3 regions of the Pseudomonas sp. B392_1p genome follow, and region 1 is predicted to be linked to each of the others. Evidence: predicted binding sites of a transcription regulator. Region 1 holds the regulator's gene; each other region holds the start of a gene.
What was found. Region 1 encodes sigma-54, which starts transcription at its own class of promoters, with help from an activator protein. Its sites were predicted from a motif close to ANTGGCATNNANNTTGCTNT; they were not measured.
Positions count from the first base shown of each region.

Region 2: the regulator sigma-54 is predicted to act here: its motif matches at 1,033-1,052, upstream of ACTV8E_RS03480 (TorF family putative porin).
Region 3: the regulator sigma-54 is predicted to act here: its motif matches at 1,472-1,491, upstream of flgA (flagellar basal body P-ring formation chaperone FlgA).

Region 1 covers NZ_JBQPXM010000008.1:107,810-110,078, reverse strand. Annotated here, with positions in the region: gene lptB (LPS export ABC transporter ATP-binding protein) at 1-76, shown strand, start outside; gene ACTV8E_RS12945 (RNA polymerase factor sigma-54) at 207-1,703, shown strand; gene hpf (ribosome hibernation-promoting factor, HPF/YfiA family) at 1,833-2,141, shown strand; gene ptsN (PTS IIA-like nitrogen regulatory protein PtsN) at 2,151-2,269, shown strand, end outside.
Region 2 covers NZ_JBQPXM010000002.1:257,283-259,551, reverse strand. Annotated here, with positions in the region: gene pta (phosphate acetyltransferase) at 1-58, shown strand, start outside; gene ACTV8E_RS03480 (TorF family putative porin) at 254-946, opposite strand; gene hppD (4-hydroxyphenylpyruvate dioxygenase) at 1,374-2,269, shown strand, end outside.
Region 3 covers NZ_JBQPXM010000005.1:83,908-86,176, reverse strand. Annotated here, with positions in the region: gene ACTV8E_RS09015 (flagella synthesis protein FlgN) at 1-228, opposite strand, end outside; gene flgM (flagellar biosynthesis anti-sigma factor FlgM) at 272-577, opposite strand; gene flgA (flagellar basal body P-ring formation chaperone FlgA) at 710-1,462, opposite strand; gene ACTV8E_RS09000 (chemotaxis protein CheV) at 1,598-2,269, shown strand, end outside.

The sequences.
Region 1 (2,269 bases):
CGAGGGCGATGCGCAAAGCATCCTGGCCAACCAGTTGGTTAAGGAAGTCTATCTGGGCCACGAATTCCGACTCTGATTGATGCCGTGCTCAGTCCGTAATATCAGATACTGGAATTCCCAAGAAATATCAGGCATATAATTTGCTTCCATGGCGCTGCGGCGCCCGCTAGTGGATGGCGCTTAGACGCCGGCAATCAAGGTCTGCCATGAAACCATCGCTCGTTCTCAAGATGGGCCAGCAGCTGACGATGACCCCGCAGCTGCAACAGGCCATACGACTTCTGCAACTGTCTACTCTGGATCTCCAGCAGGAAATCCAGGAAGCCCTGGAATCTAATCCGATGCTCGAACGTCAGGAGGAGGGGGAGGATTTTGACAACGCCGACCCGCTGGCCGACGGCGACGAACTGCCCAACCCTGGCAGCCAGGAAATAGCCCTTCAGGAAAGCAGCATTCCCACGGTTGAAAACCTTGATGACGGTGGCGAGTGGAATGAACGGATTCCCAACGAGCTGCCTGTGGATACCGCCTGGGAAGACGTCTACCAGACCAGCGCCAGCAGCCTGCCGAGTAATGATGACGAAGAGTGGGACTTCACCTCGCGCACCGCGCCAGGCGAAAGCCTGCAAACGCACCTGCTCTGGCAGCTCAACCTGGCGCCCATGTCCAATACCGACCGGTTGATCGCCGAAACCTTGATCGACTGCATCAACGACCAGGGGTATCTGGAGGAATCCCTGGAGGAAGTGCTCGCCGCCTTCGACCCGGAGCTGGACATCGAGCTCGATGAAATCGAAACCGTTCTGCGTCGTCTGCAACACTTCGAGCCCGCCGGTGTGGCCGCGCGCGACCTGCGCGAATGCCTGCTGCTGCAACTGCGCCAATTGCCGAACAGCACTCCCTGGCTTGTCGAAGCCCAGCGCCTGGTCGGCGATCACCTCGAGCTGCTGGGTAGCCGCGACTATGCCCTGCTGATGCGCCGCCTCAAGCTCAAGGAGGATGAGCTACGCCAGGTAGTTGAATTGATCCAGAGCCTCAACCCGCGTCCCGGCTCGCAAATCGAAGCCAGCGAACCGGAATACATCGTGCCGGACGTGATCGTGCGCAAGCACAACGATCGCTGGCTGGTGGAGCTGAATCAGGAATCCGTGCCGCGTCTGCGCGTCAACCCGCAATACGCAGGCTTCGTGCGGCGCGCCGATACCAGTACGGACAACACCTTCATGCGCAACCAATTGCAGGAAGCGCGCTGGTTCATCAAGAGCCTGCAAAGCCGCAATGAAACCTTGATGAAAGTGGCCACGCAGATCGTCGAGCATCAGCGCGGCTTTCTCGAATACGGCGACGAAGCGATGAAGCCCCTGGTCCTGCATGACATTGCCGAAGCGGTGGGCATGCATGAGTCGACCATCTCGCGGGTCACCACACAAAAATTCATGCACACCCCGCGTGGTATTTACGAACTGAAATACTTCTTTTCCAGCCACGTGAGCACCGCCGAAGGCGGAGAATGTTCATCCACCGCGATCCGCGCCATCATCAAAAAGCTGGTCGCGGCGGAAAACGCCAAAAAGCCATTGAGTGACAGCAAGATCGCTGGTCTACTGGAAGCACAAGGTATTCAAGTCGCCCGGCGCACGGTAGCCAAGTACCGCGAATCCATGGGGATCGCACCGTCCAGTGAACGCAAGCGACTGATGTAGCAAGCTCTTGGGGGACAGGCTGGTGCAGGACCGACAACCGTCCATGTCTGCGCAAGTCGCCCAAGCCACAGTGTTCCGGCTGCAGGCCCTTGGTCTGCGCCATCCACGCGGCAAGAAGGAGAATACGGTATGCAAGTCAACATCAGTGGACACCAACTGGTAGTGACCGACGCCCTGCGCGATTATATCGACGACAAATTCACCCGACTGGAGCGCCACTTCGACCGTATCACCAACGTACAGGTGATACTGCAAGTGGAAAAACTGAAGCAAAAAATCGACGCCACACTGCATGTTGCCGGTGGCGAAATCGTGGGCACTGCCGAACACGATGATATGTACGCAGCCATCGACCTCTTGGTCGACAAGCTGGATCGCCAATTAATCAAATACAAGGAAAAGCAGCTCGAACGCGAGCAGGGCGCAACCGTCCGCTGATTCCACACCATGATCCGACTTGAAGATATCCTGACCCCCGGCCGTTCCTTGGTGAACGTGCCGGGAGGCAGTAAAAAACGCGTCCTGGAACAGATCGCCCACTTGCTCGACCGGGAACAGCCCGAGCT
Region 2 (2,269 bases), on a different contig from region 1:
GGCCGCCAGCCTGGAAGCGCAGAAGGTCAAGGAAAACGGTGAGCTGATCGAGGCCTGATCTTGCGCTGATGAAAAATCCCCGGTGAAGGCATCCTTTCCGGGGATTTTTTTATGTCAGCAGCCTATGTCTAAGGCGTAATGCGTATAGCGCGTCGTCCGCCTGCCGCTGCGCAACAAAAAAAAACGCCGCACCCCAAAGGGAAACGGCGTTTCTTGGTGCGGTCATGGGTTGGCCGTGACCGTGATGCGGACTTTAGAACGACTTGGAAACCGAGACGGCAAAATTGTCATCCGTGCCGTCCAGGTCGTTAGTGGCGTAGGTCAGCGCGAAATCAAGACTGGCGATGGATTTGCCCAGGCTCAAGCTCCAGTCGGTGTAGTCTTCCCCGTTATTTACTTCATCATCGATGTCAGTGAAACCCACCGATGCGGACAAGGTTACTGCACCCGGCAGGGCATAGGAGTAGCCGAGGTAGGTATAAAGCTGCTTGACGTCTTCGGTACGGTATTTGAGACCGACGGTACCGCCATAGGCGCTGATGCTGCCCAGGTATTCGATATCGCTTTCCGCGTCTTCACCGCCCCAAGTGGTACCTGAATAGATATAGGTAGCCACAGCCAGGTCATAGGTGATTTCTTCAGTGATGGAGCCACCGTAGCCGACGTAATAGTCGAACTCAGAGCCGGCGGTTTTTTCATCGCCCGCCATGCTGCCGCCCCAGATGCCAGCGTAAAAGCCGCTTTCGTGTACAACGTCCAAACTGCCTTGCACGGTGGGATTACCACCGTTCAGCGAAGAACCACGGTTCAGCCAGTCGCTCGCCAGGGTAGCGGTCATGCTGACATCGAGTTTACCAATCGGACTTTCTACGGTTTCCGAGACTGCCATGCTGCTGAAGGCAACCGAAGAGGCTACTGCGATTGCCACAGGGAGTTTCTTAAGCATGCTCATGCTCCATTTCCTTGGTGTCGGTGAGGGGTTTCCCCTCATTTATTAGAACTGTTGGCTATTAACCTTACGCCAACAGCAACTAAGCATATCCCTTGCCAACTTGGCATGACCACCGGAATAGAGCGGTAATCGTATTTTTACTGATAGATATCAAAGGGGGAGTGGCGCCGCGTTGCCTTGATTCGGAGCATTAACTTCAACGTTGCAATAAAACGAGGCGCAGGAATACGTGGCAATTCATTGCCACCCACTGGCAGGATTTATTTACAGGTTTGTGCAGGAATTGGAGCAGCTTGGTGCTTCGTCAACTTATTGTGCCGAGACGCGACGCCGCCGGCTGCCCGGAAGGTGAGTTTCACATTGCGTAAAGGGCGTTCGGCAGCTGTGCTTAGGTCATTCGCATGTAACCGGAGGGCTTAACATGGACGCTGTCATAAGCCGAATCGCCCCGCATAACCCCATCGGAACCGATGGTTTCGAGTTCGTCGAATTCACCGCACCGACCACCGAAGGTCTCGAACAACTACGCCAGTTGTTCATCGCCATGGGTTTTACCGAAACCGCCCGGCATCGCTCCAAACCGGTGTTCCTCTTCCAACAGCACGGCATCAATTTTGTACTCAACGGCAGTCCCAGCGGTGAGGTGCATGCCTTTGCCCAGGCTCATGGGCCGAGCGCCTGTGCCATGGCCTTCCGGGTCAAGAATGCCGCTCAGGCCGCTGCCTATGTGCAAGCGCAGGGCGCCACGTTACTGGGCAGTCACGCCAATTTCGGCGAGTTGAATATCCCCTGCGTGGCCGGTATCGGCGGTTCGGTGCTTTATCTGGTGGACCGCTACGGCGCACACAGCATCTATGACGTTGATTTTGAGTTCCATCCGGGCCGCAGCGCCAATGACCGTGCGGTGGGGTTGCTGGAGATCGATCATCTGACCCATAACGTCAAGCGCGGGCAGATGGATGTCTGGTCCAGCTTTTATGAGCGCATCGCCGGGTTTCGTGAAATCCGCTACTTCGATATCGAGGGCAAGCTCAGCGGGCTGTTGTCCAGGGCGATGACCGCTCCCTGCGGCAAGATCCGCATCCCGATCAACGAATCCGCAGATGCTCATTCACAGATCGAAGAATTCATTCGCGAATATCATGGCGAGGGCATCCAGCACATCGCCCTGTCCACCGACGATATTTACGCCACGGTGCGGCAGCTGCGCGCCAACGGGGTGCGCTTCATGTCAACCCCGGACACCTATTATGAAAAAATCGACAGTCGCGTGCCCGGGCACGGCGAGCCCCTCGCTGAGCTGCGCGAACTGCGCAT
Region 3 (2,269 bases), on a different contig from region 1:
CAGGCCATCACGGTCGGGCGTCAGTTGCAGACCACGCAACAGCTCGCTGCGCTGCTGGCGATGCTGCTCAAGCAGGGCAAGCAGCTGTTGTTTCTCTTCCAGCAGTTCTTCCAGCAGCGCCAGCTCACTGCGACTCAAGGCCTGATACTCGCTGTCGAGCAGCGCGAGCAGACGCTCAGCGCTGGCGATATCGTCATTGAACTGCTGCAAAAGGCTTACTGCTGGCATAACAACCTCTGTTGAGCGGGCGTCCTGCTCCCTCGCGGGTCAATCAGCGCAGGGTTTCGAAACCGAGCAGCTTGCTGGCCACGCGCTGGCTGTCGACCTGATAGCTGCCATCGGCGATGGCTTGCTTGATTTGTGCCACGCGTTCGTGGTCGACACTGGGCTGGCTACGCAATTGATCGCTGATCTGCTGCAACTGTTGAGCCTCAGCACTGAGAAGTACCGGCTCGCCACTTTTGGCCGGTGTTGCAGGCTGGGCCAGCGCGGTGTCGATCGGCGGCTGCGCCGCATTGCTGCGGTTTGTGCTGGGCGGGACGGGGGTGCCGTTCGACCGCTGAATGTCGATAACCATGATTCGCTACCTCGGACGGGTGTATGGACGCATGCCATTATTCTCGGCCAGGGCGGCAGGAACTTTAGTGCGATCCGATACGGTTTTGCGTTTCGGGTCACAGTTTAAAGGATTTAAACAGTTCTTGACGGTTTAGAGGTCCACTTCCACCTGTCCGGGGCCACTGATCCTGGCCTTGATGATGCGTTGGGAGCCCAGGTTGCGTACCCGGATCTGTTCACCTGGCGCTCCGTTGCTCAGCGCTTCGCCGGGCATGCGTACATTCAGGCCGCTGTTGCGGGCGCTGATGACGACCTGATCACCTTTGCTCACCACATCGGCTCGTTCCAGGTGGTTGGGGGTGAGGATCTGGTCGGCGGTGACGGGGCGCGTCAATTTGTAGCCCAGGGCCTGATCCAGCTCGGTCAGATAGCCTTGGCTGAGCTGGCCGACGTCGCGCTCCGCCAGGCGGATATCTGCAAAACCGATGGTGCTTGAGCGCGCCAAGGGGCGCGCGACGGCGACTACGTCGCGATACAGGCGCACTTGGGCGGGGACAAAGACGCTCCAGGGCGAACGACCGCTGCAGCCGACGCGCACGGTGACCCGGCCGATGGGCTGTGGCGGGTTTTCCAGGCTGGCATACAGGGGTTGGTCGCAAAACGGCATGCGCAACCGTGGGTCCAGTCGGTTCATGTCGATTTCATGGCGCCCGGCGATGGCGCTGCGCTGCAAGTAGTCGGCGACAGTGGCCTCAAGAAATGCCTGGGCTGTGCCGATAAGCTGATCAGGTAGCGTTTGTGGTGTTGGCGCCGCCTGTGACGAGATGCTGTGCAGCACGGCAACGCAGGCGAGGGGCTGAGCAAGCCTGGATAAACGTCGTAAAAATGACAGGGCAATCTTCATGCCCTAAAAGAAGCAAAGTACGTGCCGCCAGGTAAAAGGCGAGCATCGAACTTTGGTGCGCGTGTGGGTAAGCACGGCGGCACTTTCCGTCCCTACCTGAACATACAACGTTCTATTCATATCAAGGGAGCCGGCATGGCTGGTGTAATGGACTCGGTAAACCAGCGCACTCAGCTGGTCGGACAGAATCGCCTGGAGCTCTTGCTGTTTCGTCTCGACGGCAGTCAGCTGTATGGCATCAATGTCTTCAAGGTCAAGGAAGTACTGCCTTGTCCCCGTCTGAATGTCATGCCCAAATCGAGCGCGGTAGTGTGTGGCGTGGCGAATATCCGTGGCGGAACCGTTCCGATTCTCGACCTGTCGATGGCTACCGGCCGTCGCGCTCTGACCGAGCGGCAGAACAGTTTCGTCATCATCACCGAATACAACTCACGCGTGCTGGGCTTCCTGGTGCGCTCGGTGGAACGCATCGTCAACCTCTACTGGCATGAGGTGCATCTGCCGCCCAAGGGCACCGGACGGGATCATTACCTGACTGCGGTGACCCATGTGGATGATCGGCTGGTGGAAATCATCGATGTAGAAAAGATTCTTGCCGAAGTCATACCGACCAAAGAAACGGTCTCTGATCACGTCATTTCCGCGCAGGCTCAGCAGTTTGCCGAGACTCAGCACGTGCTGGTGGTGGATGATTCATCGGTTGCCCGCAAGCAGCTGATTCGTTGCCTGGAAAGCCTTGGCGTCGAGGTCACTGCTCTGTGCGATGGTCGCCAGGGACTCGAGTATCTGCAAAACATGCTCAACGAG